4 regions of the Bradyrhizobium sp. CIR48 genome follow, and region 2 is predicted to be linked to each of the others. Evidence: riboswitches for the same ligand, from Rfam matches in the RefSeq annotation. Region 2 holds a riboswitch; each other region holds the start of a gene.
The links. A riboswitch is a leader RNA that binds a small molecule or an ion and turns the genes downstream of it on or off. The one in region 2 is predicted to bind cobalamin.
Positions count from the first base shown of each region.

Region 1: linked by a shared signal. The riboswitch ahead of GGD66_RS20005 (energy-coupling factor ABC transporter permease) and the one ahead of GGD66_RS05050 (TonB-dependent receptor domain-containing protein) in region 2 are both predicted to bind cobalamin.
Region 3: linked by a shared signal. The riboswitch ahead of GGD66_RS20025 (TonB-dependent siderophore receptor) and the one ahead of GGD66_RS05050 (TonB-dependent receptor domain-containing protein) in region 2 are both predicted to bind cobalamin.
Region 4: linked by a shared signal. The riboswitch ahead of GGD66_RS19940 (DUF1636 domain-containing protein) and the one ahead of GGD66_RS05050 (TonB-dependent receptor domain-containing protein) in region 2 are both predicted to bind cobalamin.

Region 1 is NZ_JACIHG010000006.1:184,242-191,458, forward strand. It holds gene cobJ (precorrin-3B C(17)-methyltransferase) at 1-609, shown strand, start outside; gene GGD66_RS19975 (cobalt-precorrin-6A reductase) at 585-1,331, opposite strand; gene cbiE (precorrin-6y C5,15-methyltransferase (decarboxylating) subunit CbiE) at 1,342-2,523, shown strand; gene GGD66_RS19985 (cobalamin biosynthesis protein) at 2,520-2,888, shown strand; gene cobM (precorrin-4 C(11)-methyltransferase) at 2,885-3,667, shown strand; gene GGD66_RS19995 (cobyrinate a,c-diamide synthase) at 3,667-4,977, shown strand; gene cobA (uroporphyrinogen-III C-methyltransferase) at 4,974-5,705, shown strand; cobalamin riboswitch at 5,751-5,970, shown strand; gene GGD66_RS20005 (energy-coupling factor ABC transporter permease) at 6,007-6,684, shown strand; gene cobF (precorrin-6A synthase (deacetylating)) at 6,732-7,217, shown strand, end outside.
Region 2 is NZ_JACIHG010000001.1:1,029,119-1,036,990, reverse strand. It holds gene GGD66_RS05080 (hypothetical protein) at 1-125, shown strand, start outside; gene GGD66_RS05075 (lytic transglycosylase domain-containing protein) at 205-2,376, opposite strand; gene GGD66_RS05070 (adenylate/guanylate cyclase domain-containing protein) at 2,700-4,436, shown strand; gene GGD66_RS05065 (hypothetical protein) at 4,561-4,737, shown strand; gene GGD66_RS05060 (hypothetical protein) at 4,876-5,085, shown strand; gene GGD66_RS05055 (hypothetical protein) at 5,185-5,448, shown strand; cobalamin riboswitch at 5,492-5,706, shown strand; gene GGD66_RS05050 (TonB-dependent receptor domain-containing protein) at 5,820-7,872, shown strand, end outside.
Region 3 is NZ_JACIHG010000006.1:192,237-200,108, reverse strand. It holds gene GGD66_RS20045 (AraC family ligand binding domain-containing protein) at 384-857, shown strand; gene GGD66_RS41560 (hypothetical protein) at 835-948, shown strand; gene GGD66_RS20040 (O-methyltransferase) at 1,053-1,745, shown strand; gene GGD66_RS20035 (siderophore-interacting protein) at 1,868-2,536, shown strand; gene GGD66_RS20030 (PepSY domain-containing protein) at 2,567-4,006, opposite strand; gene GGD66_RS20025 (TonB-dependent siderophore receptor) at 4,019-6,367, opposite strand; cobalamin riboswitch at 6,484-6,686, opposite strand; gene GGD66_RS20020 (histidine phosphatase family protein) at 6,759-7,331, shown strand; gene cobT (nicotinate-nucleotide--dimethylbenzimidazole phosphoribosyltransferase) at 7,324-7,872, opposite strand, start outside.
Region 4 is NZ_JACIHG010000006.1:175,722-183,593, forward strand. It holds gene GGD66_RS19930 (cobyric acid synthase) at 1-224, opposite strand, end outside; gene cobO (cob(I)yrinic acid a,c-diamide adenosyltransferase) at 229-864, opposite strand; cobalamin riboswitch at 906-1,127, shown strand; gene GGD66_RS19940 (DUF1636 domain-containing protein) at 1,222-1,596, shown strand; gene cobW (cobalamin biosynthesis protein CobW) at 1,593-2,627, shown strand; gene cobN (cobaltochelatase subunit CobN) at 2,627-5,875, shown strand; gene cobG (precorrin-3B synthase) at 5,872-7,035, shown strand; gene GGD66_RS19960 (precorrin-8X methylmutase) at 7,035-7,664, shown strand; gene GGD66_RS19965 (precorrin-2 C(20)-methyltransferase) at 7,667-7,872, shown strand, end outside.

The DNA of each region.
Region 1 (7,217 bases), on a different contig from region 2:
CCGCCGCGTGCTGGGCTTAAGCTGCATCCCTCGGATAACCGCGAGGAGCTGCAGCGCGCGAGCGAAGCCCTGCGGCTTGCGTCCGAAGGCGGGCAGGTCGTCGTCGTCTCCTCCGGCGATCCCGGCGTCTTCGCGATGGCCTCTGCCGTGTTCGAGGCGCTCGAACAGGCGCCGCAATGGCGGGATCTTTCGATTCACGTGCTGCCTGGCATCACCGCGATGCTGGCGGCGGCCGCACGCGTGGGCGCGCCGCTCGGCCATGATTTCTGCGCCATCAATCTCTCCGACAATCTCAAGCCGTGGGCAGTCATCGAGAAGCGGCTGCGGCTCGCCGCCGAAGCCGATTTTTCGATTGCGATGTACAATCCGCGCTCGGCAAGCCGGCCCGAAGGATTCGGCCGCGCGCTTGCGCTGCTGAAGGACGCCGGCTGCGGCGAGCGCCTCGCGATTTTTGCACGCGCGATCAGCGCTTCTGACGAGAGGATCGAGACTGTCACGCTGAACGAAGCCCGGCCCGAGATGGCCGACATGCGGACGCTGGTGATCGTCTGCAATTCGCAGACGCGCCGCGTCGGCCGCTGGGTTTATGCGCCGAGGCGGGTAGAATGACCGAGCCACTGCATCACCTCGGTCACGCTCTCAACCCGTCGGCGCGCGGGCCGCTCCGGCCGCGAGATCATGATCACGGGCAGGCCGAGCATGCGCGCCGCGTCGATCTTGGCGCGCGCGCCATCGCCGCCGGAATTGCGGGCGACGATCCAGCCGATGCCACGCGTACGCATCAGATCAAGCTCACTGTCGAATGTGAACGGCCCGCGCGACACGATCACATCGGCGGCGAAGGGCAGCGGCGCCTCCGGCGGATCGACGAACCGCAGCGTATAGGTGTGCTGCGGTTTACTCGCGAACGGCGCGATATGCTGGCGGCCGATGGCGAGGAACACTTTTGCGGGCGCCTCGGGCAGCGCGGCGACCGCGGCATCGACATTGGCGATTTCAATCCAGATGTCGTCGGGCATTCTGGTCCAAGGCGCGCGTTCGAGGGCGATCAGCGGCGTGCTCGTCTGCGCGCATGCCTCGACCGCATTGCGGCTCATCTCCGCGGCGAAAGGATGGGTCGCGTCGATCACGTGCGTGATGCCTTCGCGGCGGATGTAATCGGCCAGTCCGCTAACGCCGCCGAAGCCGCCGATGCGGGTCGGCAGCGGCTGATCCGCAGGCGCGCGGGTGCGACCGCCATAGGAGTAGACGGCCTCGATGCCTGCTCGCGCGATCGCCGCGGCGAGCAAGCTCGCATCGGCAGTTCCGCCCAGAATGAGGGCGCGCGTCATGGCTGATCCCTTGGCTGATCCCTGGCTGACCATCATTGGTATTGGCGAAGATGGCCTTGCCGGGCTGTCCGAAGCAAGCCGAAAGGCGCTCAATGAGGCCGAAACCGTCTTCGGTGGTGAACGGCATCTCGCGCTTGCCGGCGTCGGCAGCCGCGGCCGTCCGTGGCCGGTGCCGTTCGACGCCGATATCGTTCTGAGCAGCCGCGGCAGGCCGACGGCGGTGCTCGCCTCCGGTGATCCGTTCTGGCATGGCGCCGGTGCAGGTCTTGCCGAGAAGCTCGGAGGGGACGAGTGGATCGCGCATCCGGCACCGTCGACCTTCTCGCTCGCGGCAGCGCGTCTGGGCTGGCGTTTGGAGTCCGTGACCTGCATCGGGCTTCATGCCGCGCCGTTCGAGCGTCTCGTGCCGCATCTGGCGCGGGATGCACGCATCATCTGCCTGGTACGCGACGCAGCGGCGGTCGACGATCTCGCGAAATGGTTGACCGAACGCGGATGGGGCGCTTCACTCTTGTGGACCCTCGTGGCACTTGGCGGCCCACGGGAATACATTGATCAGCATCGCGTCGATCTCTTTGCTGATGATATCGCTGGAAATCTGGTTGCGGTAGCGCTGCTGGCTAGGGGCACGCAAGGCATGCCCCGCAGCTCGGGCCTGTCAGACGATCTGTTCATCCATGACGGCCAGATCACCAAGCGGCCGGTGCGCGCGCTGGCGCTGTCGGCGCTGGCGCCGCGTCCGGGCGAGCGACTGTGGGATATCGGCGCCGGCTCGGGGTCGATCTCGGTCGAGTGGGCGCTGTGCGGCGGGACGGCGACTGCGATCGAGGCGCGCGAGGAACGCACCGCAAACATCCGCAGCAATGCAGCGGCGTTTGGACTTTCGCACCGGATCACCGTCGTCAAAGGGAGGGCGCCCGAGGCTGTTGCTGCCCTGGAAGCACCGGATGCGGTCTTCATCGGCGGCGGCCTCGATAGCGCGATGTTCGACGAGATCTGGTCGCGGCTTGCGCCGGGCACGCGGCTGGTTGCACATTCAGTCACATTGGAGACGGAAGCGTTGCTCGGCGATCTGCACCAGCGCTACGGCGGCGAGCTGATGCGGGTCGACATCGCTTATGCTGGCCCGCTCGGCCGCTACCGCTCCTGGGAGACGGCACGGCCGGTGGTGCAGTGGAGTACGGTCCGATGAAGGTGGCCGGGTTTGGGTTCAGGAGAGATGTCAGTCTCGCTTCGCTGCGCGAAGCACTGCTGGCGGCGGGTGATCCCGAAGGTCTTATGGCGATTGCAACCGTTAGCGACAAGGCTGATGCGGAGCCGCTGCAGGAGCTCGCGCGTGAGTGCGGTGTGCCGATCAAGGCTGTTCCAGCCGACATGTTGGCCGGTATCGCCACGCCGACCCAGTCCAATCTCGTGACGGAGAAGTTCGGCACCGGATCGGTCGCCGAAGCAGCAGCTCTCGCTGCGGCCGGGCCTCGTGCACGGCTGATTTCGACACGCGTTGTCTCGCAGGATCGCACGGCGACGGCCGCGATCGCGGAAGGAGACGGCGCATGACGGTGCATTTCATTGGCGCGGGGCCGGGCGCTCCCGATCTGCTGACGTTGCGGGGGCGCGACCTGATCGCGGCCTGTCCGGTCTGCCTCTATGCCGGCTCGCTGGTCCCCGAGGGCGTGCTGGCGCATTGCCCGCCCGGCGCGCGCATCGTCAATACCGCGCCGCTGTCGCTCGACGAGATCATCGCCGAGATCGCCGCCGCGCATGCGGCGGGCAAGGACGTTGCTCGCCTGCATTCGGGCGATCTCTCGATCTGGTCGGCGATGGGCGAGCAGCTCCGCCGCCTGCGCGCATTTGGCATTCCGTTCACTGTGACGCCTGGTGTGCCGTCCTTCTCCGCCGCAGCGGCAGCGCTCGAGGTCGAGCTGACGCTGCCGGGCCTTGCCCAGACAGTTGTGCTGACGCGCACGCCGGGCCGCGCCAGCGCGATGCCCGAGCGCGAGAAGTTGGCAGCCTTCGCCGCGACCGGTGCAGTGCTCGCGATTCATCTGTCGATCCATCTGCTCGACAAGGTCGTCGCCGAGCTCGCGCCGCATTACGGCGCGGAGTGTCCGGTCGCGATCGTCTGGCGCGCGAGCTGGCCGGATCAGCGCATCATCCGCGCCACGCTGGCTACGCTCGATGCTGCCGTCGGCACCGAGATGGAGCGCACCGCGATCATTCTGGTCGGCAAGACGCTCGGCGCTGCGGATTTCGACGAGAGCCGCCTTTACGCCGCCGATTACGATCGCCGCTATCGGCCGGTCGGCGCCGAGCCGCGTTTTCCGGAGGGCTCGTGATGGCGGCAGGCCTCGTCATCTCCGCACCGGCCTCCGGCGTCGGCAAGACCACGCTGACGCTGGCGCTCGCGCGCGCCTGGCGCCATCGCGGCTTGAACGTGCAGTGCTTCAAGAGCGGTCCCGATTACATCGATCCCGCCTTCCACGCCGCCGCCACGGGGCGCGCTTCCGTCAACGTCGATAGCTGGGCGATGGATCGCGGGGCGATCTCGCATCTCGTCAGCCGCGGCGCGGACGCCGATGTCGTGCTTGCCGAGGGATCGATGGGCCTGTTCGACGGCGTCGCCGCGCGCGGTGTTTCCGGCACCGGTGCCACCGCCGACATTGCGGAGATGCTGGGCTGGCCGGTGGTGCTGGTGATCGATCCTTCCGGACAAGCGCAGACCGCGGCGGCGATCGCCGCGGGTCTTCGTGATTATCGCCCCGGCGTACGGCTCGCCGGCGTCGTGCTCAACCGCGTTGCCAGCCCGCGCCACGAAGACCTCGTGCGGCGTGCGCTCAGCGACGCCGGCATTGCCGTGTTCGGCGCGCTGCCGCGCCATGCCGAGATCAGCCTGCCGAAGCGGCATCTCGGCCTGGTGCAGGCCGAGGAGCAGGCCGAGATCGGCAAGCTGATCGACGAGGCCGCGCGCTTCGTTGCCGAGCATGTCGATCTCGATGCGGTGCTGCGATCGGCTGCGTCCTGGACACCACAACCCGCCGCGAATGGGCTGAACGTGACGCCGCCGGGCCAGCGCATCGCGCTCGCGCGCGATGCGGCGTTCTCTTTCGTCTATCCGCACATGCTGGAAGCCTGGCGCGGGGCGGGCGCGGAGATCTCGACATTCTCGCCGCTCTCCGATGAAGCGCCCGACGCGAGCGCCGATGTGTGCTGGCTGCCCGGCGGTTATCCCGAGCTGCATGCCGGCAAGATCGCGGCCAATACGCGTTTTCGCAGCGGCCTGCGCGCCTTCGCCGAAACGCGACCGGTGCACGGCGAATGCGGAGGCTATATGGTGCTGGGAACCGCTTTGACCGATGCGGACGGTGTTCGCCATGAGATGACAGGCCTGCTTGGCCTCGAGACCAGCTTTGCCAAACGTCGCATGCATCTCGGTTATCGTCTCGCGACGCTGGCCGCGCCGATGCCGGGACATCGCCCCAGTGCACGTCTGCGCGGCCATGAGTTCCACTATTCGACCATTCTTGCCCAGCCTGATACGCCGCTGGCAGTCGTGCACGATGCAACCGGCGCGGTCATTGCCGAGACCGGCTCGCAGCGCGGCCACGCCACCGGCACGTTCTTTCATCTGATCGCGGAGGACCGGTGAGCGGATTCGTCTCCTTCATCTCCGCCGGCCCCGGCGACCCCGAGCTTCTCACGCTCAAGGGCGCCGCGCGGCTGCGCGAGGCCGACGTCGTGCTCTATGACGATCTCGCCTCCGGCGCGATCCTTGATCTCGCCCGGCCCGGCGCCAATCTCGTCGCGGTGGGGAAACGGGCAGGGCGTCCCTCGACCAAGCAGCACCACGTCAACCGCCTGCTGATCGACTATGCCGCAACAGGTGCGCGCGTGGTTCGGCTCAAGTCGGGCGATGCCGGCATTTTCGGCCGGCTCGAGGAGGAGCTGGAGACGCTGCGTGAGGCCGGCATCGGCTACGAGATCGTCCCGGGCGTCACATCGGCCTGCGTTGCCGCGGCGCAAGCCGGCATCCCCCTGACCCGGCGCCACACCTCGCGCCGGGTGCAATTCGTCACCGGCGCTGATGTCACCGGCGAGTTGCCGCCGAATCTGAATTGGGCGGCCCTGGCCGATCCTGAGGCGACGACCGTGGTCTATATGGGTCGGCGCACCTTCCCCGCGCTTGTGGCAAAGTTGATCGCGCACGGCCTCGCTGCGGATACCCCCGCGCTGTTCGCCGAATCTCTCGGCCGCCCGGACGAACGGCTGGTCCGCACCACCATCGCCGAGCTTGCCGAGCAGCTTGCGCGCGGCGGCGCCGCCTCGACGGCCGCCGTGATCCTGTTTGGGGCGCTGGCGGGGGATTATCCGTCATGACAGCCTTGGCCGCCGTTCGCCCCTTGACGCAGGCTCAGCGAAAGGGGCACACAAGAGAGGCATGGTGCTCGACGCGGCGCAAAGCGCCGGAGCATAATCGGGAATGGGGGTGGGCGGACCCAGTTGCGGCGCCCAAAACCCCAGCCGCCCCCGCGACTGTAAGCGGTGAGGGACTCCGATCAGCCACTGGGCCGCAAGGTCCGGGAAGGCCGGAAATCCGGGGGAACCGCGAGCCAGGAGACCGGCCCTGCACGTTTTGAGGCCAAGGCCGTCGGGTGTGACGGCAGGAAGGAATTGAGCCATGCATATCGAACCCGGGGTCGTGACGGGCGCCAAGCTCGTGTTGAGTTACGCAACCGGCATCGCCGCAGGCGGCGTTGCGCTGAAGCTCGCGGTGGAGACCGTGCGTGAGCAGGGCATCACGTCGTTCGCAGCGCGGACGCTCGCCACCACAGTCCTTGTGTTCATCTTCTTCGAGATCCTGCCGCACTTCCCGGTCGGCGTCTCCGAGGTGCACTTCATTCTCGGCTCGACACTGTTCCTGCTGTTCGGCGCAGCGCCCGCGGCTTTCGGCCTCGCATTTGGCCTGCTGCTCCAGGGCGTATTCTTCGAGCCGGTCGACATCCCGCAATACGGCATGAACGTCACGACGCTGCTGGTGCCGCTGTTCGCGATCCAGGCGATCGCCGCACGGATCATCTCGCGGAACGCCGCCTATGTCGATTTGAAGTATCGGCAGGCATTGGCGCTCTCGACGACCTACCAGGCCGGCGTGATCGCCTGGGTGGCGTTCTGGGCGCTCTATGGCTCGGGCTTTGCGATGAGCAACCTCGCCAACATCGCGACGTTCGCGGCGTCCTATGCGCTGGTCATCGTGATCGAGCCACTCGCCGATCTCGCGGTGCTGGCACTGGCGAAGTCGCTGCGCGGCGTCACCGCGCCCGGTCTCGTCACCCCGCGCCTGCATAACGCGGCCTGAGAGACAAGCGAACGGGCGGCCAGCAGGGCCGCCCGTCGCGTTTCGCGATGCTCACGCTCTCTTTGATAGGCATCGGTTGCGGCGATCCCGACCAGCTGACGCGCGCCGCTGTTCAAGCGATCAACGCCGCCGATCTCGTCCTGATCCCGCGCAAGGGAACGGCGAAGTCCGATCTCGCCGATCTCAGGCGGACGATCTGCGCGGATGTGCTCACCAGCGATAACACAGCCATCGCTGAGTTCGACCTTCCCGTACGCGACGTCGCTGAAGCTGACTACCGCAAGGGCGTGGACGATTGGCACGATGAGGTTGCCGCGACTTGGTCGAAAGCGATTGCGAACCATCTCGAAGGCGAGGGCAAGGTTGCGCTGCTGATCTGGGGCGATCCTTCCCTCTATGACTCCTCGCTGCGCATTGCGCGGCGGCTCAATCCCCTGCCTGACATCGAGGTCGTGCCCGGCATCACCTCGATCCAGACGCTGTGCGCGGCGCATGCGCTGCCGCTCAACGACATCGGCGAGCCCTTTCTGGTC
Region 2 (7,872 bases):
TCGCGGCGCTGGCGGCGATCTCGAGCTGGAGCTGGATGATTCAGATCGGCGCGCTGTCGCGCGCATTGGCCGAGGCATATCTGCGCGAGTACGACCTTCTGACGACGGAAGGAGGTGACGGCTAGCTCGATGACGGCCGCGCAGAAAAGTCGGCCGCAGTCCCGCGTCCAGCCCGCGCCGCGTCCAGCCCCGGCGGCGGCGAGGCTAGGGTGAGGGGGCTGCGGCCGATCCCGTTGGTGCCGCGCTCACTTCCTGCGTCGTGACGCGCTGGTCGGACTTGCCGGCGACCATGCTGCTGCCCTCGAACCGTGCGCGGTACACCAGCACGTTCTCCATCACGCGCTGGACGTAGTTGCGCGTCTCCGACAGCGGGATGCGCTCGACCCAGTCGACCGGATCGACGTTGGGATCCCTGGGGTCGCCGCGGGCCTGCACCCATTCGCGCACGCGGCCGCGGCCGGCATTGTAGCCGGCAAACGTCATGATCTGGTTGCCGCGATATTCCGACAGGAGCGCGCTGAGCTCGGCCGCGCCCATTTGCGTGTTGTAGACGGGATCTGAGACCATCTTGTCCCAGTCGTAGGTCAGGCCAAAGCGCTTGGCGGTGTCGCGGCCGGCTTCAGGTGTCACCTGCATCAGCCCGACCGCATTGGCCGGCGACTTGTCGCGCTGGTCGAACGAGCTTTCGGTGCGCGCCACCGAATAGATCACGCTGGTCTCGATCGCGGGCGCGACCTGCTGGTGCTCGGGGATGCCGATGGTCGGAAAAGCGTAATGGTCGAGCGCGAGCCCGCGCGCCAGCGCCGACTTGCCGACCTCCAGCATCACGCGCGCATCGCGGCGCTGTCCGGCGAGTTCGCCGAGGCCCTCGAGGGCCGCGACGTCGGTGCTCTCCTTCGCGAAATCCTCGGCGTAATAGAACACCGTGTCGCGCTCGCCGATGCCGTAGAGCATGTCGGCAGCGCGCACGCGCTCGTCTGCAGGCGGGGTGTCGAGCGCGGCCAGCACGGGCGAGGGCGGTCGCAGCTCGATGCGATCGAGGCCGAGCTTGGCGCGCGCAAGCTGGCCGTAATAGGCGGTCGGATAGCGCGCGGCCGCCCGGTAGCTCATGCGAGCATCGGCCACAGCACCCATCGCCTCGGCGGCACGGCCGCGCCAGTAATGGGCACGCGACAGCGCGATCGGATTGGCCGAGCCTGCATCGATGGCGGCGAAGTGCACCATGGCCGCCTGGGGATCATTCAGGAAACGCAGAGCGATCCAGCCGCACATGAAATGATAGTCGACGCGGTAGACTTCCTTCTCGGGCACCGCGGCGGTGCGCACCACGTCATACGCCGTTTTGAACTTGCCCTGGTCGAGCAGCTTGCGCGCGAGCATGCGACGCTCGCGCCACCAGGCGTCGGTGTCCTGCGCGGCCATGGTGTCGGGCGCGGCGGCCAGGATCACCTCGGCGGCGTCGTCGATGCGGTCCTTCTGGAGGTGCCATTGGGCGCGGCACAGCACATAGCCGAGATCGCGGCGCGCTTCAGTCGGTACGTCCTCGAGATAATCCTTGGCCTTGCTGGCCTTGCCGGTGACGGCGGCGCAGGCCTTGACGATCGCGAGCTCATCCTCGCCGAGCCGTTTCGCGGCGCGCCGCGCAGCCGCATAGTCCTTGGCGCCGAGCCGCTTGTCCATGCGGGCGCGATGATCTTCGGAGTTGAGCAGATCGCGGAACGCCTCGTAGGAATCCTCCTCGCTCCGCTCGGACAATTCGTCGGTGCGCCAGGCCTCGCGCACGAGCCGCGCGGCCCTGTCGGCGTCGCCTTCAGCGAGCAGCACGCGGGCGAGGGCGAACTTGCCCTTGGCGCTGGTCGGGCGGTCCATGGTGAATTTGTGCACGGTGGCCGCGTCCGCCTTCTCCTGCCACAGCCGCGCCTCGGCGCGGCGGCGAAGCAGGGCGCTGCTCGGCCAACCCGGATTGGCGGCGAGGAAGGCGGCATAACGCTTGAAATTGGCGGTGCTCTCGGAATGGCGCAGCATGAACCAGTCGGCGAGCTTCTGTCCGGCGGGATCAGCGATGCGGTCGCGCGCCGCGCTCGCATCATCCGTCTTGCCCTTGCGCGCGAGGTCGATCGCATCCTTCAGCGCGGCGAGGTCCCCGGTGAGGGGCGGGGCGGCCGGCTTCTCGGACGGCTCGTCGCCGGTCTTCTTCGACTTGCGCTTGGCCTCGGCATGCTTGCCATGGCGCGATTTCACCGCGCCGGCTTTCGCCTCATGCGACTTCTTCGGCGCGGACGATTTGTGGCTGCTCTTGGCCGCCAGCTCGGTCGGAACGAGGGCCATTGCGGCCACGGCAACGAGACACGCGAGCGAGCGTAGGCACTGGTTCATCCCATGGTCCCCCTGCGAAACCACTACAAACCAAGGTCCGCGACGACATGCGGCTTGAGAATCAACGACATCGAGAACGATGCCACGGCATCGTTTCGCATTCCTCACGCTGTCGCAACAATGCGGCGAAATACGGATGTGACCAGGGAACTTCGGCTGGGGAGCAAAGGTCAGCTTCTTTAACCTTTGTTAACGATAGGCCTGCGCGATGGCCGCGCCTGGTTCAGGGCGTCAGGAGGAACCAGATTGCGCGTGTTCCCGCAGCCCGATCCGGTGTATGGAGTTCCCTTGCTCCTTCCCTTTTGGCCTTTGTCCTTGCAGCTATGCCGATTTTCAACCAGTCGATCAGGCGCAAGATCGTCGGTATCGCCCTCGGATTGATCGTCCTGATGCTGGTCACCTCGATCCTGTCGATGGTGATGTCGAGCCAGGTCGGCGTCCTGCTCGACGAGCTGACCAACCGCTACATTCCCGCCTACAGCCATCTGGCCCGCGCCAACATCCGCTCGCTGGAGCGGGGGCTGGCGCTACGGCGGATGGTCATGACCAAAATGGAGTCACCGTCGGACGAAGAGGCCTATGCGGCGCGCCTTCGCGAGTTCGAGACATCCGATCGCAAGATCGAGGAGGAGGCCGAGGCCGCGCGTTCGCTTGTCAACGCGATCATCGACGACCCCAGGACGTATTCCGACAATGCCGCGCTGGGACGGATCGATATTCGCATCGAGACCGCCGTCACCGAGCTGCGGCGCGATCTGAACGAGGACCATGCAAAGCTGCTCAAGCAGGTCGACGCCAGGCAGATGGCCGAGGCCCGCGGCACGCTGGAACACATCGACGTGCTACGCGATCAGTTCAACCGCAAGGTCGATGCGATCCGCGCCGACATGCTGACGCAGGTGTTCTTCTCGACGTCGCAGGTGATCAGCCGCCAGCATCAGGCGATCGTCGTTTCGGGTGTCGTGACCCTGCTCGCGGCGATCGTCGGCTTTGCCTTTGCGCTCCTGGTGTCCAGCGGCATCACGCGCCCGGTGCGGCTGCTGCTCGCCGGCACCCGCGAGGTCGAGGCCGGCCGCTTCGACAAGACCATCACCGTCTCCACGCAGGACGAGATCGGCGAGCTCGCCGCGGCCTTCAACCGCATGACCGAGCAGCTCAGGCACAACGAGCGCATCCGCGAGACCTTTGGCCGCTACATCGATCCCAAGGTGGTGCAGGGGCTTATCGACCGGCCCGAGGTCGCGATCGACGGCGAGCGCCGGGTCATGACCATCATGTTCTGCGACATGAGCGGCTTCACCTCGATGAGCGAGGGCATGACCCCGCGTGGCCTCGTCAGGGTGATGAACCACTATTTCACGGTGATGTCCGGACCGATCAGGAGCAATCGCGGCATCATCGACAAATATATCGGCGACGCCATCATGTCCTATTGGGGCCCGCCCTTCATCGAGGAGGACGAGCAGGCGCTCCTGGCCGGCATCGCCGCAACCGAGATGGTCGACCAGGTGCCCGCGCTGCAGAAGCAGCTGCCCGACCTGCTCGGCATCCGCGCCATGCCGGCGCCGTGTGACCTGCGGATCGGCATCGCCACCGGCGAGGTCCTGACCGGCAGCATCGGCTCCGAGCTGATGATGAGCTTCACCGTGATGGGCGACGCCGTGAACCTGGCCTCGCGGCTGGAGGCCGTCAACAAGGTCTACGGCACCCGCATCCTGATCTCGCTGGCCACGGCTGATGCGATCGGAGCGCGGCTCGAATTGCGCGAGATCGATCGTCTGGCGGTCGCCGGCCAGAGCGCGCCGCAGCCGATCTTCGAGGTGATGGCGCAGGCGGGCGCGCTCACCGCCGCGCAGGACAGCCTGCGCACGCATTATGCCGAAGCGCTCGCCGCCTATCGGGCCCGCCGCTTCGACGAGGCGCGCGCCGCCTTCAACGCCGCGCTCGAAGCCGTCCCCGGCGACGGCCCCTCGCGCACGATGCTCGGCCGCATCGCGCAATTCGAGGCCAAGCCGCCGGAAGAGGGGTGGGACGGCGCCTGGCGGCTGGAGCAGAAATAGCCGTTTTTGTTGGGCCGGCCCGCCCTGTCCGGAAAAAACGTTTCTACTTGATAACGATGTTCGCCGTGACCTATTTCCCGGGCTTAGGTTGGATGTCCTTGAGGCGTTTGACGGGGACACGCCGATGACGGAACTTCAGGACAGGCTGGAACGGTTCGAGACGCTCACCGCCGAATGCGAGCTGATCGCCAAGCTCGCCACCGACAGCACCAAGCGCGAGTTCTATCTGAAACTCTCGGAACAGTACCGTCAGCTGGCGGTGGACATGCGGCAGGCGATCGCGACCAAGGCTGCGGCCTGACGCCGGCTGCAATCCGTTCTTAAGGTTTGGCGCGCATCCTTGACGTCGCGAGCGATCGCTCGTGGTGGAAAGGCCGGGGTTCGCTGCATTGCAGCGCACCTCGCGAGTGTCATTTGCCATGCTTGACAGGGCAATCACATGCGCCTCGTTGCCGTGATCATAGTCGCGCTCATGACGGCGGCCTGCGACCAGGAGCAGGATATCACCGGCTCGACGCCGACCTGCCCGATGCGGAACTACAGCTACAATCCCCGCGACATGAACCAGTGCGTCAGTGCGTGCAAATCGTGCGATCGCGGCACCACGGTCACCTGCACCACCTCCTGCACCCTCAAGGGCGCGCGCTGAGGCTACCGCTTTCTCCGGCGCACCCAGCGGCGGTGCTGGGGCACCGGAACGATTCACTTGGGTTAATCATTGAAGCAGGTGGGCAGGACGCGGAGTCCGATGGAAATGGGTATGCTCGATCCCGGTCGATTTCTGGTGTCGTGCTCGCATTGTGATGCCTGGCCGATGGCGGCCAATGTGAAGCGGTCGAGCTGGTCGGCGTCCCCGCACGAGGTCCGCTTTGTCTGCACGCGCTGTCGTCGCGAGGAGACCGCGATCGTCTCGGCCTCCGGCGAATTGACCCCGATCAAGCGCGTCGATGTTCCGCCGCGCGACGTCGCTGTCGCCTGGGCCCAGGCGCAACGTGTGCGAGGGCGGACCTGAGCGCCCGGCGTCCACCGGTCGATTGACTCCCGGGGCCAACGGCTCGTAAATGATCGGCGACGGTTCTCCTCAGGGAGATCAAAAGGGAATGTGGTGCGGGATTGTCCCAACGCAGGGATCTGTCTCAACGCCACGGCTGCCCCCGCAACTGTAAGCGGTGAATCTTCGTCTCATGCCACTGGGAAACTCGGTCCTGGGAAGGCGACGCAAGGTCACGACCCGCGAGCCAGGAGACCTGCCGTCAGCCGTGGTCACACGCGAAGATGTCGGTCGGGGAGTACAGACATTAGCTTCACCGGAGCAATCCATCGCTCTGCCGTGAAACCTCGTTCGCTGTGACGTGCCACTGACGTCATACCGAGGTTACAATTGTGTCCCGTCTCGTCTCTGCCGCCAGGCGCCTTGCCGCCGGCCTGCTCGCATCCGTTTCCCTCCAGTCGATCGATCTGTCCTCCGCCTTCGCCCAGCACGCGCTTGCCGAGCAATTGCCGCCGATCGAAGTGACGCAGCCCGACGATTACAACCGCACGCGCGCCAGGGCGACCGGTGACGGCGAGGCGACTCGGCAGCGGGCGAGGACGAATGTCGCGCCGGCAGGCAATGGCGCCGGCTCATCGGGCTCCGGCGGTGAGGCTGCCGCCGGCGGCGGCGGCATCGTCGGGGCTGCCACGACCGTCATCATGGCCGCGGATATCGCGCATTCGCCATCGCAGACGCTTGCCGAGATCATCGCGATGCAGACGCCGGGGGCCCAGATCACGACGCTCTATGGCGGCCAGATCGGCGCCAAGACCAGCGTGGACCTGCGTGGCTTCGGCGCCTTTGCCACCGCCAACACGCTGGTGCTGGTCAACGGACGACGGTTGAACGACGTCGACATGGCGCAGGTGGACCTCTCCACCATCCCGCTCAATTCGATCGAACGCATCGAGGTCACGCGGGGAAATTCCGGCGCGGTGCTCTACGGCGACAACGCGGTCGGCGGTGTGATCAACATCGTTACCAAAAATGGCGTCGGCGGACCGCCCGTGACCGCGCGCATCGAGGCCGGCTTCGGCTCGTTCAACACCAGGCTCGGCAATGTCTCGACCTCGCTCAATTCCGGTCCGTGGTCGACCTCGTTCTACGGCAATACGGTCAGGACCGATGGCTACCGCGACAACAATCGCTATTCGCAGCAGAACGGCGTCGGCAATCTCAACTACACGACGCCGGGCCTGAGTGCTTTTCTTACCGTCACCGGCGACAATCAGGAGCTGCGACTGCCGGGCGGCCGCACCGTCGATCCCTCCATCGGCCTCGACGAGCTCAGGGCCAACCGGCGAGGGACCAGCACGCCGTTCAACTACGCCAACCAGCAGGGTTTTGGTGCGACCGCGGGCTTCACCAAGACCCTGGTCAACGGCGTCGATCTCATTGTCGACGGCGGCGTGCGCGACAAGAAGCAGCAGAGTGCTTTCTTTTCCACCCCGACGCCGGGTCCGGCGTTCTTCACGTCGACCTATGTCGGTTCCCATCTGACGAATTGGTCGATCACACCGCGGCTCAGCGTGAAGAGCCTGCTGCTCGGCATGCCGTCGCAGCTCCTGACCGGCATCGACTATTACGATGCGAGCTTTGAGCAGAACCGCGGCGCGGGGCAGGGGCTCTCCCCATGGCACAATTACGACCTCAGGCAGCAGTCGGTTGCGGGCTATTTCCAGCACACATTGGGAATCGCGCCCACGACCGACATCTCCTACGGCGCGCGGGTGCAGAACGTCAGACTTGCGGCACGCGACAATTTCGACCCGGCAGCTCCCTTCAACGCCGACATCGGCGCGCTGCCGCTGACGAGCAACGAGACCCAATATGCGCTGCATCTCGGCGCCGAGCATCGCCTCAACGACCAGGTCTCGCTGTTCGGTCGCGTTGGGCGCGCGTTCCGCACGCCTGATGTCGACGAGCGCCTGTCCTCAGGGCCTTCCTTCGATCCCTTGACCTTCGCTGCGATCCCGCAAACGTTCCAGCTCAAGACCCAGACCTCTCGGGATATCGAGGGCGGTGTTCGCATCAAGGGAGGCGGATTGCAGCTGCAGAGCAGTCTCTACCTGATGGATCTCACTAACGAGGTCCATTTCAATCCGGTCCTGTTCTACAACACCAATCTCGATCCGACCCGCCGCTACGGCTCGGAGACCAGCCTGTCCTATCGCGTCAACGACGCCCTGCTGCTGCGCTCCGGCGTGGCCTATACCAGCGCGGTCTTCCGCGAAGGCATCTGGGCTGGCAACGACGTGCCGCTGGTGTCGCGCTACACGGCGAGTGCGGGCGTCACCTGGAACATCTGGCAGAATTACGTGGTGCTCGATGCCACCGCGCGCTTCTGGAGCGAGCGACGCATGGACAACGACCAGGCGGGCACCCAGAAGCCGATTCCCGCCA
Region 3 (7,872 bases), on a different contig from region 2:
GAGCATGCAGATGTCGACTGCTGGACACCAGCAGAGTGCATCGCACCACGGATTTTTCGGCGCAAACCGTCACGTCCGTTGCAGTGCAATCGCAACGTCAAAGATCATCTGTCTAATTTGCAGGCGATCGGACGCGAGGTTTGTATCCTATGAGCTATGCACGGCAGGCGGCACAGCCTTTCTTTATTGTACGGTCAGTAAGCGAGGATATCGTCTCGCAAGCAGCGCCGCGATCCGGTGGGACGAGCTCGTTAGAAACCATCGAGATTCGAACGTCCTGCGTTGAAAGTCGCGATCGCGGGCCAGATATTGCCTGAACCCGCCAGTCATGTTCGGATCGACCATCGCCTGCCATGCCCTTCTTCCGGCTCAACGACGACCATATGAACCCCGATGATCTCGGGGATTTCGATCCTGAAACCGTGCCGCGCGCCGTTGCCGCTTTCGGGGGCCAGATGGTCACCAAGGGCATGGAGCTGGCCATGCACGAGCATCGCAAGGACGAGCTCGTCCTGACCATGCGCGGCCTCGTCAGGCTGGAGGCCGGACACGGCGTCTGGATCGTCCCGCCGCGCTGTGCGGTGTGGATTCCCGGGCATGTTCCGCACAGCGTCAGCGTCGCCGGCGACGTCGAGATGCATTGCCTGTTCGTCGAACCGGAGGCGGTGCCGGCGCTGCCGCGGCAATGCTGCGCGCTGACGATCTCGCCCTTGCTCGAGCGTTTGCTGGTGCATGCCACCCACATGCCGGTGATGTACGATCTCGACGGCGCCGACGGCAGGATCGCCGCGGTGTGCGCTTCAGCGCCTCGACCAGGGCGCATCGGTCCAGGCGGTGGCGCTGGATCTCGGCTATGAGGGAGCCAGCGCCTTCGTCACCATGTTCCGCAAGGCGCTGGGCAAGCCGCCGGCGCGATATCTGGCCGAACGCCGCATCGGCGCACACTGACCGGAATTCGCAATCGATTGTCCCGTTCGCGGAATGCGGTCTGAGGGACCATTTCGTATCCAGGCTCCGAAGCGCCCGGCGGGCGCATTAAGGAGCCGACCGACATGGATTCACTCAGCAAGGGCGCCGTCGCCGACGTCCTCCTTCGTCTTCACCAGGAAGCGGAGGTCGCCGACGGACAACTGATGCAAACCTTCGCGAACGAAGCGAAGAGCCGAGATGAGATCATCAGCAAGACCATCGCCGCCGAGAGCCGTGATCTGAACGAAGTCTATCGTGGACTTGCGGACAATTTCCTGAGCGTCTCTCCGCGGTTCGGACGCTTCCTCTACATGTGCGTCCGTGCCACCAAGGCACAGCGCATCGTCGAGTTCGGCTCCTCGATGGGGATTTCCGCGATCTACATGGCGGCGGGCCTGCGCGACATCGGTGGCGGCCGTCTGATCGGGACCGATCTCGAACCCGGCAAGATCGAGCGGGCGCAAGCGAACCTTGCCGCCGCGGGGCTCGCCGACCTCGTCGAGTTCAGGCACGGCGATGCGCGCCAAACGCTCAGCTCCGGCCTCGGCGGCGAGGTCGACATGGTGATGCTCGATGGCGCTTTCACTCTCTATCTTCCCATTCTCAGGCTGCTGGAGCCGCACCTGAAGCGCGGCGCGCTCATCGTCGGCGAGAACGCGCTCGAGGAAGCTTCGGGCTATATCGACTACGTGCGCGATCCCGAGAACGGCTACCTCTCACTATCGCTGCCGTTCGAGCCGGGACGTGGCAACGAATTCACGATCAAAGCCAGATGATCGGCACGGCGGTGAACCCTGTGATGGAGCCAAACTTGAACGAGCCCGCTCACGAGCCACAAACGTCCGAGCCATCGCGGGCACCGCAGGGACGGCTCACGCGGATGTTGCTGCGATGGCTGATGCGTCCTGCACACGTTGCCGGCGTCAGGACGCTCTCGCCGCATTTCCGGCTCGTCGAGCTCGAAGGCGAAGCGCTGGAGAACGTCGCCTGGACGGCCGGCGACAAGATCCAGGTCGCGATGGGCTCGGGCCTGAGCGCGCGCACCTATACGCCGATGTCGTGGGACGCCGGCAACGGCAGAACGCGGCTGCTCGCCTTTGCACATGGCGATGGCCCCGGCAGCCGCTGGGCCAGCGGCTTGCGCGCGGGCAACGCCTGCCAGTTCTTTGGTCCACGCCGCTCGTTCGACCTCGCGGACCTCGGAGCGCCCATCGTTCTGTTCGGCGATGAAACCTCGTTCGGCCTTGCGGCCGCGTTGCGCGACAGCCTGCAGGCTGGCGGCACGCTCCATGTGTTCGAGGCCACCGATGTCGCGGAGTCGAGACTGGTGCTGGATTCCATCGGCCTCGGCCAGGCCAGATTAATCGCACGCAGCGCCGATGACACCCATCTTGCAACCGCCGAATCCGAGCTGCTGCGTCTTGCCGCAAACGGCGCACAGTTTGTCCTGACCGGCAAGGCACCCTCGATCCAGCGCGTCGGCCGCACCCTGAAGGCCGCCGGCGTCGCATCATCGCGGATCAGGGCGAAAGCCTATTGGGCACCGGGCAAGACCGGTTTGGATTAGAGAGGAACCGATGGAACGGCCGGCTGTCGGTCAGGACCCACGGGTCGGTCGGGGCCGCAGACGCCGCCAGCCAATCGCGAGCCCGGTGACGGAGAACACCAGTCCCAACGCACAGAGTCCGACGATGATGGTATCGCGCAGACGCGGGTGCGCCAGCAGAAAGGGAAAATCGAGGCTGTGGAGCGCGCTGTAGAGCCAGCGATAGGCCCGCCGCGATGAATCCAGTCTTTGCAGCACACTGCCGTCGGCACCGTCGATATCGAACCAGAGGTCGCCGCAGCGCGAACGGTAGACGGGCGCACCGGCAATAGCCGATTGCGCGGGGTAGTCGTCGTTGACAGCAAGAACGGACGCGGCGCCGCAGCCGGCAGCAAGGTGCGCCACGAGACTCTGGATCTCATGCACGTCCAGAAATTCCGTTGGTCCGTCGCGGGACGCGTCCCCTGCCTTGATCAAGACCTGATGGTCAAGGCTCATCCGATCGCGGCGATAGACGTTGCCGTTGAAGGCAAACCATTCGATCTCCCGAGCCGAGGGCGATATCGGCTGCCGATCGAGCAATGAGGCAGCCGCCCAATCAGGCGGCGCGTTCATCACGCCGGATTCGGCCAAGGTCAATTGTCCGCGCGAGAACAGCCGGCCGTGATCCATCGAGAGCCAGCCGCTGAGACTCCATGTCAGCACGAACGTTGTTGCCGCGAGGCCAATGACGTGGTGCAACGCGTGCCAGCCACGATAGGGCGAGGACATCCGGCGCCCTCGCAGCTTCACCCGCGCGATCCCGAGCACCGCACCAAGTATCGCCGCGATCAAGGCCAGCAATGACAGCGTCCAGACGACGCGATCCCACAGCGACCAGTCGCTTCTCAGGACCGTCGGATAAATCCAGTGCAGCACACTGCCGGCCCAATTCCAGCCTCGCTCGCGCCGCGTCGTATCCAGGACGATCTCGCCGGTGGGCGAGGAGACGTAGACTTCCGTCCCGGCAGCATCGCCTAGCGCCACACGAAACAGCGGCCGGTGGCGATCGAAGCCGTTCGGAACGCTCCACTGATCATAGTCCGAACGGGCAACGACCGCGGTCCGCACGGCATCGAGCCCGCGATTGCGCGCGTGCTCCCGCGCGATGGCAAGCGCGGCATCGGCAATTGCGACCGACGCATCCGCTCCGTCGGAGGCGCGGACCGCGCGCACGCGCGATGATCCCGACACAATGTAGACCGCAGCATCGCTCCGCTGGATCAGCCGGACGCGCACGGCGTCCGCGACCCCGCTCACAGCGACCGCCGCCGCAACCGGGATCCTCGCCGCTTCGCGATCCACCGGCGCAAGGCCGGCAAACCGTTCCGCTTCCGTCAGCGACGGAAACGGCACGAAGTGCATCACGATCCCCGTTGCGAACCACATCGCGAACAGCAGGCAGAACGCGATCCCGAGCCAGCGATGCGTAAGGACGATCGCGCCCATCATGCGTTCATGATCCTACCATTTGAACGCGGCCGAGAGCTCGTAGGTCCTGGGCGCGCCGAGCAGGATCTGGTCGGGATAGAACGGATCGCCCCAGATCGCATAGCGCTTATCGGTGATGTTGCGGACGCGGAAGGTCAGGCGGGCCTGGTCGACCGCGTTGAACACCGTCTTGGGAATGTCGACGAAGGCGTAGACGTCGGCGACGGTATACGCCTTCATCGTCACGACATTGGCATCGGTGTTGTAGCGGTCGCCGACATGACGGCCGGTGATGCCAAGCTCCACCGGCCAGGGCGTGAAGAAGCGCCAGGACGCACCGGCATTGGCGACGACGCGCGGCACGTTCGGCGGCGTGTTGCCGGAGAACGAGCCGCCGGCGAAATTGTAGTCGGCATAGCGGGCATCGACATAGGCGATGTTGCCCCACAGACGCAGCGGATCGATCGGACGAACCGAAGCGGCAAGCTCGACGCCCTTGGACTCCTGCCGCCCGGCGATGTTGAGCGCCATGCCGCCGGCCGCTGCATAAACGTTCTTGCGCACGATGTCGTAGGCCGAGAACGACCACTCCGCCCTGTTGTCCCAGAACAGGTGCTTGACGCCGGTCTCATAGGTACGCGCGGTCGTCAGGTCGAGCGGCTGGGTCGGCAACAGCAGGAAGCTGGTGTTCGCGGAGACGTCGGCGCCGGTGGCGTACTGACTGAAGAAGGTCAGGCCGGGCACGGCCTCCCAGGTGTAACCGATGCGGCCCGTCACCGGCGCCCAGTCTTTCGTGAACGGAAAGCCGGCTCTCACAAGCCCGGCGGAATCGGTCGAATTGCGGTCGAGCCCGATATGCTCGACGCGCAGGCCGCCGATCAGCGCGAAGGTCCGCGTCAGCTTCAGCCGGTCCTCGAACGACAGCGCCTCGTTGTTGATGCGCGCGGTCTGCTGCTGCGTCGTGAGCGAGCCGTAAAAGCCGCGGTTGGGATCGACCAGCGAGACATAATCGTTCGGGAAGTTTGCCGCGCCCGGCCTGACGAAGTCGAGATAGCTCGATGACAACGTCGTGACCAGCCGATTGTCGAAACCCGCGATATCAGCGTCCCAGATCAAATCGGTGATGTTGCCGACGAGGCGCTGGCTGTGCGCGACATAGAAGCGCTCGCGATACACCTGGTTGTTGGTGGAATCGAACGCCTCGATCTCGTTGTTGAACCAGGTGCGCTCGGCGCCGTAGCCATAGGCTTGACTCTTCAGCGTCAGGTCCGGCGCCAGCTTCAGCTCGAAGCCGCCGCGCAGCCACACCTCCTGCGCGACATTGCGATTGTCGAGGACGTTGTAGTTGGTATTGAAGGTGCGGTCGTCGATCGTGACCGCGCCAAGATCAGTCCTGTTGAAGTAGTTGCCGGAGACGATCCCCGTCGTCGCGTGCGAGCCGCTGAAGGCGATCGGCACCAGCGGCGCGCCCCAATAGGCTTTCGAACGGTCCTCGCGATACTCGATCGCGCCCCAGATCTTGAGACTGTCGGAGATGCGGTAATTGAGCTGGCCCGACACGTCGAGCATCTTGGTATTGGTGTCGTCGGCAAAGCCGTTGAGCGCGGAACGGCTGATGTCGAAGCGATAGTCGAGGCCTTGGACGTTGGTGCTGCCGCCCGAGCCGTAATGCGCGCGGAACGAATTCAGCGAATCCCAGGAGAAATCAGCTTCGTTCCGGATCGGTCCCGTGTGCGGCTGCTTGGTCACAAAATTGATCGCGCCGCCGGCGGCGCCTTCACCCGAGATCAGCGAGGCCGGGCCCTTCAGGAATTCCACGGCTTCCAGATTGGCGGTGTCCATGATCCGCGAGGTCATGTTCTGCGGGCCGATCTTGATGCCGTTGTAGAGCGTGTTGATCTGGCTGTTGGTGAAGCCGCGCATGGAGAAGGCGGAAGGTTCGGCCGGATTATCGCCGGCGGTGACGCCGACCGCGCCCTGGGCCACGTCGGACACAGTGCGATAGCCCTGCTCGCGCATGGTCTCGGCGGAGATCACCTCGACGGTCGCGGGCGTCTGTCGCACCGTCAGGCCGAGCCGCGAAGCGCTTTCGGCCACGGCGTTGCTGTTGAGCGGCGTCGGGGGTGCTGTAGCCGGTACGACGGGCTTCGGCATCGCTGCCGCGGCCGCCGGCCTGCGCGCTGCTGCCCGGCGCGTGCTCTGCGCCTCCCGGCCGGCAGGCTTGGCCTGCTTGCGGGATTGGGCCGGCGATACTTCGACGGGCGGCAGGGGTTCCCGGGCCTGCTGCGCCAGCGCAGCGGGCAGATCGAGCGCGGCAAGGGATGTGAGCGCGGCGGATGCGAGCAGGAATTTTCGCGGTCGTACGATACGGAAGGAAGACACGGTTTTCGGACCTCGGTATGACGTCAGTGGCACGTCACAGCGAACGAGGTCTCACCTTTTGGCTCTTCAGCCGTCCGATGAAGCCGAATGTCTGTACTCCCCGACCGACATCTTCGCGTGTGACCACGGCTGACGGCAGGTCTCCTGGCTCGCGGGTCATCACCACTTCGTCGCCTTCCCGGGACCGAGGACCCAGTGGCTTCTGACGAAGGATTATCCGCTCACAGTTGCGGGGGCAGCCACGGCGTTGGGGACAATGTTCCCGCACCGTATTCCCTTTTCATCCCCTCTCGGGGAAACCGTCGCGAGCATCTAGGATTACCATCACAACAGAGTCAATGTGCCAGTTGCGGCGTTATGGCCACAACGACCAACTTCCTTGGAGATGAGCATGGAAGGCGAGACCTTCCTCTGGTTGATACGGCACGCGCCCGTCGCGGGCGTCACAGGCGCCATCCATGCCGCCGACGCGCCGGCCGATCTCAGCGATCGCGTGCAACTGGACGCTGTGCGACGGCGCCTGCCACCGGATGCCGCCGGCTATGCCAGCCCGTCGCGGCGCACGATCGAGACGGCACGCGCGCTGGGACTCGAACCGAAGCTGGTCAGTGAATTCCGCGAGCAGGATTTTGGTGACTGGACCGGCCATCGCCATGACCAACTCGAGGCGACCCGCGGTGAGGCCTATGCGCAGTTCTGGAGCGATCCGGCTGGCGGACGGCCGCCGGGCGGCGAAAGCTTTGCGGATCAGGTCGCGCGTGTCCGGCTGGGTCTGTCGCGGATCGCAGCCGGATCGGCCACGCTCGTCGTGCATTCCGGCACCATCCGCGCCGCGCTCTGCATCGCGCTGGATCTGACGCCGCAGGCCGCCTTGCGCTTCGTGGTCGATCCGCTGTCGCTGACCCGGATCGATCGCCTCGCGGCCGGCTGGCGCGTCGTCTCCGTCAATCGGCGGATCAGTTAGGTCTGTCAGGCACATTGGCCTGCGCGAACGTCGCCATGCCGTTGTGAAGGCTACAGGCGAGCCGCACCAGCGGCAGCGCGATGGCGGCGCCCGATCCCTCGCCGAGCCGGAGATCGAGGCTGATCAAGGGCTGCACGTTCAGCGCGCGCAGCACCAGCCGATGCCCCTGCTCCGCCGATTGATGCGACGGCAGCAGGAACGGCCGGCACGACGGATTGAGCCGCACTGCTGCGAGCGCCGCCACCGAGACGATGAAGCCATCGATCAATACGGGAATACGGCGCTGCGCCGCCGCAATGATCGCACCTGAGATCGCCGTGATCTCGAGGCCGCCGACGGCACACAGGATTTTTTCGGGCGAGGCGCTGCCAACGCCGTGACGCGCGATCGCCGCGTCGATCACGCGGGCCTTATGTGCGCGGCCGGCCGCATCGACGCCGGTGCCGCTGCCCGCGATCTCTTCGGCGCTGATGCCGAGCAGGCCTGCAGCAATCGCCGCCGACGTCGTCGTGTTGCCGATCCCCATCTCGCCGAAGATCAA
Region 4 (7,872 bases), on a different contig from region 2:
TTCATGTCGGTGTGCGGTTCGACGCCAGCGGCGAGGGCCTGCAACGCTTGTGCGCGGCCGATCTCGCCGCCATCAACGGTGACGGCGGCATTGTTCGACATGTTCTGCGGCTTGAACGGGAGCACGCGCAGGCCGCGCCGCGTGAGGGCGCGCGCGAGACCGGCGACGATGAGCGACTTGCCCACGTCCGAGCCGGCCCCCTGGATCATCAGCGCGCGTGCCATCGAATCAGAACTCGACGCCGGCCTGTGCCTTGATGCCGGAGCGGAAGGGATGTTTCACCAGCGTCATCTCGGTGACGAGATCGGCGATCTCGATCAGCTCGTCCTTGGCGTTGCGGCCGGTGAGGACGACATGCGTCATCGGCGGCTTCGAGGTGGTCAGAAACGCGACGATCTCGGCGATGTCGAGATAGTCGTAGCGCAGCGCGATGTTGATCTCGTCGAGCACGACCATGCGCAGGCTCTCATCGAGGATCAGCTCCTTGGCCTTCTCCCAGCCGGCGCGCGCGGCGGCGATGTCGCGGGCGCGGTCCTGCGTCTCCCACGTAAAACCTTCGCCCATGGCGTGGAACTGGCAGAGGTCGCCGAAATGGCCGGTGAGCAGGCGCCGCTCGCCGGTATCCCAGGCGCCCTTGATGAATTGCACGACCGCGCAGGGAAAGCCGTGCGCGACGCAGCGGACGATCATGCCGAAGGCCGACGAGGACTTGCCCTTGCCGGCCCCGGTGTGGACGATGATGAGGCCCTTTTCGCCGCTCTTGGTCGCCATGATCTTGTCGCGGGCGGCCTTCTTCTTCGCCATTTTCGTGGCGTGGCGGGCGTCGGTTTCTTCGGCCGTTTTTGTATCCGGTTCAGGCGTCATCGGGTCCCGGTCCTTCGGCTTGACAAGTGGCGGCCACCGGCAAATGGTGGCCCGGCGTTGGTTCCTGTCCTATGACAGGCGAAGAGGGAATGCGATAGGGTCCGAATCGGCAAGATTTGGGTCCAAAATGCAGCCGCCCCCGCGACCGTGACCGGAGAGATGTCCGAAGCCACTGATTCCCTCAGGGAATCGGGAAGGCGGGGATCGAAGGGGAAAACCCTGCTCCGCAAGCCGGGAGACCTGCCAGCGCGGACGAGTTTTGGACCGGCGGACGGGGTGTTCCGCGACGGGGAAAACGGGCCTCCAAAAGAGCGGTCCGTGTGCCTCATCGCCTCCCGCTGTTATCTGGAAGAGGCGATGACCGTCACACTTCACGTCTGCATCACCTGCCGTGCCGGCGAGACGCCTGGCGAGGGCGAGGCGACGCCCGGCAAGCGCCTGCATGGGGCGATCCTCGACGCGGGCGTGCCCGAGGGTGTCAATGTGGTTCCCGTCGAATGCCTGTCGGCATGCAACCAGGGTTGCTCGGTCGCGCTGAGCGCGCCCGGCCGGTGGTCTTACGTCTATGGCCGCCTCTCGGATGCAAATGCGCAGGATGTGGTCGCGGGCGCCGCGGCCTATGCGGCCGCGCCTGACGGCCTTGTGCCCTGGCGCAGCCGGCCGGAAATATTCCGCAAGCAGTCGCTTGCCCGCATTCCCCCCATTGCCGTCGTGCCGGAGGCCGCCGAATGAACTCGCTCGCAAAAGTCCCGGTTACGGTGGTCACGGGTTTTCTCGGCTCGGGCAAGACGACGCTGATCCAGCATCTGCTCAGCAATGCCGGCGGCAAGAAGCTCGCGGTGCTCGTCAACGAGTTCGGCAGTGAGGGCGTCGACGGCGAGATCTTGAAATCCTGCGCCGACGCCAATTGCCCGGAGGAGAACATCGTCGAGCTCGCCAATGGCTGCATCTGCTGCACCGTTGCTGACGATTTCATTCCGACCATGGAAAAACTACTGGCGCGGCCCGTGCGGCCCGATCACATCCTGATCGAGACCTCGGGCCTGGCGCTGCCCAAGCCGCTGCTTAAGGCATTCGACTGGCCGGAGATCCGTTCGCGCATCACCGTCGACGGCGTGATCGCGCTCGCGGATGCCGAGGCTGTCGCCGCTGGCCGCTTTGCGCCGGATCCTGACGCCGTCGAAGCGCAGCGCGCGGCGGACGAGAATTTGGACCACGAGACGCCGCTGTCGGAGGTGTTCGAGGATCAGATCGCCTGCGCCGACATCGTGCTGCTGACCAAGGCCGACCTCGCTGGCGCGGCGGGACTTGAAGCGGCCAAGGCTGCCATCACCGCCGAGATGCCGCGCCGCGTGCCGATGCTCCCCGTGACCGACGGTGCGATCGATGCGCGCGTCATCCTCGGTCTTGGCGCTGCCGCCGAGAACGATCTCGCCGCGCGTCCCTCGCATCATGACGGCGAGGAAGAGCACGAGCACGATGATTTCGCCTCGGTCGTGGTCGACCTTCCGGAAGTCGCCGACGTCGATGCGCTGGTCGCATCCGTCCAGAAGCTGGCGCGCGAGCAGAACGTGCTGCGCGCTAAGGGCTACATCGCGGTCGCGGGCAAGCCGATGCGGCTGCTGCTGCAGGCGGTCGGCGAGCGCGTGCGCCACCAGTTCGACAAGCCCTGGGGCGCAGGTCACAGGCGGTCGAAGCTCGTCGTGATCGGCGAGCACGGCGATATCGACGAGGCCGCCATCAAGGCAGGACTAGGTATCTGATGCACGTCGTCTTCCGCGAGAGCCGCGGTCTGGAGGAGACCGCGACGCCAAGGGATATCGGCCAGGACCCGGCCGATCTCGTGGTGCTCTCGTATTCGGATTCCGATCTTGCGGCGTTCGCAGCCGGCTGGCGGCGTGGCCGCGAGAGCCTGCCGTCGCTGCGGCTCGCCAATCTCGCGGAGCTGCGTCATCCGCTGTCAGTGGACACCTATATCGAGCGCACGCTGTCTCAGGCGCGTGGCATTCTGGTTCGTCTGATTGGTGGTGAGTCCTACTGGCCGTATGGTCTGGCTGTGCTCCAGCAGCTCGCCAAGGACCGTGGCATTGTGCTGGCCGTGCTGCCGGCCGACGGCCGCGACGACCCGCGGCTCGATGCATACTCGACCCTGCCGGTCTCGACGCTGCGCCGGCTCAAGGTGCTCTGCGACACCGGCGGACCGGTCGCCGCGCAAGCCGCGATCGCACAGCTCGCGCTGGCCTCGGGACTCTATGCCGGGCCTGTTATCGGCGAGACGACCGTGCCCGAGATGGGGTTCTACGATCCCGCCCGCGGCGTCATTGCTGCACCGGCGCACGGCGAGGGCAAGCCGCGTGTGCTGGTAACGTTTTATCGCTCATATCTCACCGCTGCGGACACGGACCCGGTCGATGCCCTGATCGCAGCGCTGCGCGGGCGCGGCTTTGAAGCCTGCGGCGTGTTCGTGACCTCGCTGAAGGCCGCGGGCGTCGCGGATTGGTTGCGGGCGCATCTTGCGCAAAATCCTCCCGCCGCGATCGTCAACGCGACGGCGTTCTCCGCGGCTGGCGACGACGGCACGACGCCGTTCGATGCCGCATCGTGCCCGGTGTTCCAGGTCGCGCTCTCCACGGCCCGGCGCGAGGATTGGGCGGAGTCGCTGCGCGGCCTGTCGCCCGGCGATCTCGCGATGCATGTGGTGCTGCCCGAGGTCGACGGCCGTCTGTTCGCGGGCGTGGTGAGCTTCAAGTCGGCAGCCGGGCGCGATCCCGATCTGCAGTTCGCACACCTGGCGCATCGCGCCGATGAGGCGCGCGTGACAGCCGCCGCCGCGCGCGTCGCGGCCTGGCGGAGCCTTGCGGTGAAGCCGGTTGCCGAGAAGCGGCTGGCGCTCGTGCTCTCGAACTATCCGGGCCGGCCGCACCAGATCGCGCATGCGGTCGGGCTCGATGCGCTGGCCTCGGTCGAGGCGTTGGTGTCCGATCTCGCTGAGGCCGGCTTCGATGTTGCGCCGGTCCATGCGCTCGGCGAGGCGCTGCTGAGGCAGCAGCTCACCTGGGGCATCGCCGATTATCGCGCGGCGATTTCGCGCCTGCCGCAAGTTTTGCAGGATGATCTTGCGCAAGCCTGGGGCGCGCCGGAGAGTGATCCGAGCTGCCGCGACGGCGCGTTTCATTTCGCCGCGATCCAATGCGGCCGATCGATCATCGCGGTTCAACCGGAACGCGGCGATGCGACCACGCGCGATACCGATTATCACGATCTCGCCCGCACGCCGCGTCACGCCTATGTCGCGTTCTATCTCTGGCTTCGGCAGCAGGCCTGTGACGCCGTCGTGCACATGGGCGCACATGGCACGCTGGAATGGCTGCCCGGGAAATCCGTGGCGCTGTCGTCCGCGTGCTGGCCGGAAGCCCTGATCGGCGATCTTCCAATCATCTATCCCTTCATCGTCAACGATCCCGGCGAGGCCGCGCAGGCCAAGCGGCGCTTGGGGGCCGTCACCATTGGCCATCTGCCGCCGCCGCTCACCGCATCCGCCGTGCCCGAAGGCTTGCGCCGGCTCGAACAGCTCCTCGACGAATATTCGACCGCCGATGGTCTCGATCCCGCGCGCCGTCAGCGATTGATCGCAGCGATCCGTGATGAGGCGCGCGTGGCGGGCCTCGAGGACGATCTCGGTTTGGATGCCTCGGCCGCGCCCGCCGAAGCCATTCCGCGGATCGATCGCTTCGTCTGCGATCTCAAGGAAAGCCAGTTCGGCGACGGCCTGCATGTGTTCGGCCGCGGCGCCTGCGGCGATGCGGAGCGCGACGCGTTGCGTTCGGCACTTGCCGGCAAGCGCGTTGCGCCGGGACCGTCGGGCTCGCCCTATCGCGGCCGTCAGGACGTGTTGCCGACCGGACGCAATCTCTTTGCCGTCGATCCGCGCGCGGTGCCGACGCCGTCGGCGCATGCGCAGGGCATCAAGCTTGCCGAAGAGCTGCTGCGCCGCCATCTGCAGGATCATGGCGACTGGCCGAAGGGCCTCGTGGTCGATCTCTGGGGCTCTGCAACGATGCGCACCGCGGGCGAGGAATTTGCGATGGCGCTGCATCTGGCCGGCCTTGCGCCGCGCTGGGATCACGCCTCCGGCCGCGTCATCGGATACGACATCGTCGCGCCGGCCGAGCTCGGCCGTCCCCGCATCGATGTCACGTTGCGGGTGTCGGGCCTCTTCCGCGACGTCTTCTCAGGCCTTGCGCAATTGTTCGAGGCCGCCTCCGAAGCGCTTGCGACGCGCGAGGACGAGGGCGACGAGAATCCGTACCGCCACCGCGCCTCCCGCGTGTTCGCGCCGCGTCCCGGACAATACGGCGTCGGTCTATCGGCGATCCCCGATGCCTTCACGCCCGAGACACGCGAAGCCGCGGGCGAAGCCTGGTTGTCGGCATCGTCCTGGGCGTTCTCGGCCGACGGCGAGATGCAGCCAAATCGCGCCGGCATCGAGCAGCGCCTTGCTTCGGCTGATGGCTTTGTCCATGTCCAGGACTTGCCGGAAACTGATCTGTTGCTCGCGGCCGATTATGCCGCGCATGAAGCCGGCGTTGCGGCGGCTGCAGCGCATCTCGGCGCGGCAGGACCCTCGCTCTATCACCTCGACACGACGCGTCCCGAGCAGCCCCACGCGCGCACGCTGACCGAGGAGATCTCGCGCGTCGTCCGAGCGCGCGCCACCAACCCGGCGTGGATTGCCGGCATGATGCGTCATGGTTTTCGCGGCGCCGCCGAGATCACTGCGACGCTGGAGCATATGGCCGCTTTCGCTCATCTGGCCGGTGCCGTGCCGCCGCATCTGTTCGATCTCTACTATGATGCGACGCTCGGCAATGACGACGTCCGCGTCTTCATGGCACGTGAAAATCCGTCCGCTCTCGCCGCGATGGAAACCTGTTTCGCGCGCCTGCACGATGCGGCGCTTTGGCAAACGCGCCGCAATTCGATCGCGGCGGCGCTGCGGGAGGCCTCATGAGCGCGGCCACGGTCAAGGGCTGGTGTCCCGGCGCGCTGCGCCCGATGCTCTCGGGCGACGGGCTCGTGGTGCGCGTGCGTCCGTTCGGTGGGCGGCTCGAAGCACCACAAATCACAGGACTTGCCGAGCTCGCCGGGCAACACGGCAATGGTCTGATCGACGTGACGAGCCGTGCCAATCTGCAGATCAGGGGCGTCAGTGAAGAAGGCCATCGGCCGTTGATCGACGGCCTTGCGCGACTGGCGCTGCTCGATCCGGATCCGGCGACGGAAGCCCGTCGCAACATCCTCGTCACGCCGTTCTGGCGCGCTGGCGACGCGACTCAATCGCTAGCAGCCGAGCTCGAAGAAGCGCTCGAGGATAACGCGCTCGCGCTTCCAACGAAGTTCGGCTTCGCGATCGATGACGGGACCTCGCGCGTGCTCGCCGGCGATTCCGCCGACATACGCATCGAGCGTGATCGCACAGGCGGTCTGCTGGTGCGGGCCGACGGCGCAAAGCTCGGCCGCTCCGTCGCACGTGGAGAGGCCGTGAGCACGGCGCTCGCGCTCGCAAGCTGGTTCCTGGTCTCCGGCGGCGCGACGGGCGGCCGAGGGCGCATGGCGGCCCACGTCGCCTCCGGCGCGGCATTGCCTCAATCGCTGCGCGGCGAGACCGAGCCCGCGCCCGTGATGGCCGCCTCGCGCCCCGGGCACTATCCGCAAGGCGCCATGGTGGGTGTCGCGTTCGGGCAGATGCTGCACACGACGCTGCGTCAGTTCGCCGGGTGCGGTCATGCGCTGCGCATGACGCCCTGGCGGATGGTGATGAGCGAGGGCAAGCGCGAGATGCCGAGCGCGCCGGGCCTCATCACCGAGCCGTTCGATCCCGCGTTGCGCGTCATCGCCTGCAGCGGCGCACCGCGCTGCCGCGAAGCCCATGCCGATACGCGCGCGCTCGCAGCAGCGCTCGCCCCGCGCATCGCCGCCGATACGCGGCTGCACGTCTCCGGCTGCGGCAAGGGCTGTGCCCATTCCGGCACGGCCGCGGTCACGCTGGTGGCGACCCGTGCCGGATTCGATCTCGTCCGTGACGGCTCGATCCGCGACGAGCCGGTGTTGCGCGGCCTGAACGGCGCCGACATCGTCAGCGATCCCTCCATCCTGGTGGGAGGGAACTGATGCCGCACACTTACGAGACCGATGGCGCTGCGATCTACCGGCAGTCCTTTGCGACCATCCGCGCCGAAGCCGATCTCGCGCGCTTTTCGCCCGACGAGGAGCAAATCGTGGTGCGGATGATCCATGCCGCCGGCATGGTGGGTCTTGAGGCGCATATCCGCTTCACTCAGGGCATGGCGATCGCTGCGCGCGCCGCCTTGCAGAAGGGCGCGCCGATCCTCTGCGACGCGCGCATGGTCTCGGAAGGGATTACGCGCGCAAGGTTGCCCGCAGCCAATGCTGTGATCTGCACGCTTGGCGACGAGACCGTGCCTGCACTCGCACAATCCATGCGCAACACCCGCTCGGCCGCGGCGCTGGAGCTGTGGCGGCCGCATCTCGATGGCGCGGTGGTTGCGATCGGCAATGCGCCGACCGCACTGTTTCATCTGCTCAACATGCTGGAGGACCGCGACTGCCCGCGGCCTGCGGCGATCATCGGCTGTCCCGTCGGCTTTGTCGGCGCGGCCGAGTCCAAGGCCGCGCTGATGGCCGATCCGCCCGTGCCGGCGCTGACGGTCCAGGGCCGCCTCGGCGGCTCCGCGATCACGGTTGCCGCCGTGAACGCGCTGGCGAGCCGGAGCGAATAGCGATGGGACGCATCATCTGCTGCGGTCTCGGCCCCGGCGATCCTGATCTGATGAGCGTGCGCGCCGATCGCACCGTGCGCGCCGCACGGCACGTCGCTTATTTCCGCAAGAAGGGCAGGTCGGGTCAGGCGCGCCGCATCGTCGAAGGCATCCTGGCTGCTGATGTCACCGAATATCCGATGGAGTATCCGGTCACCACGGAGATCGC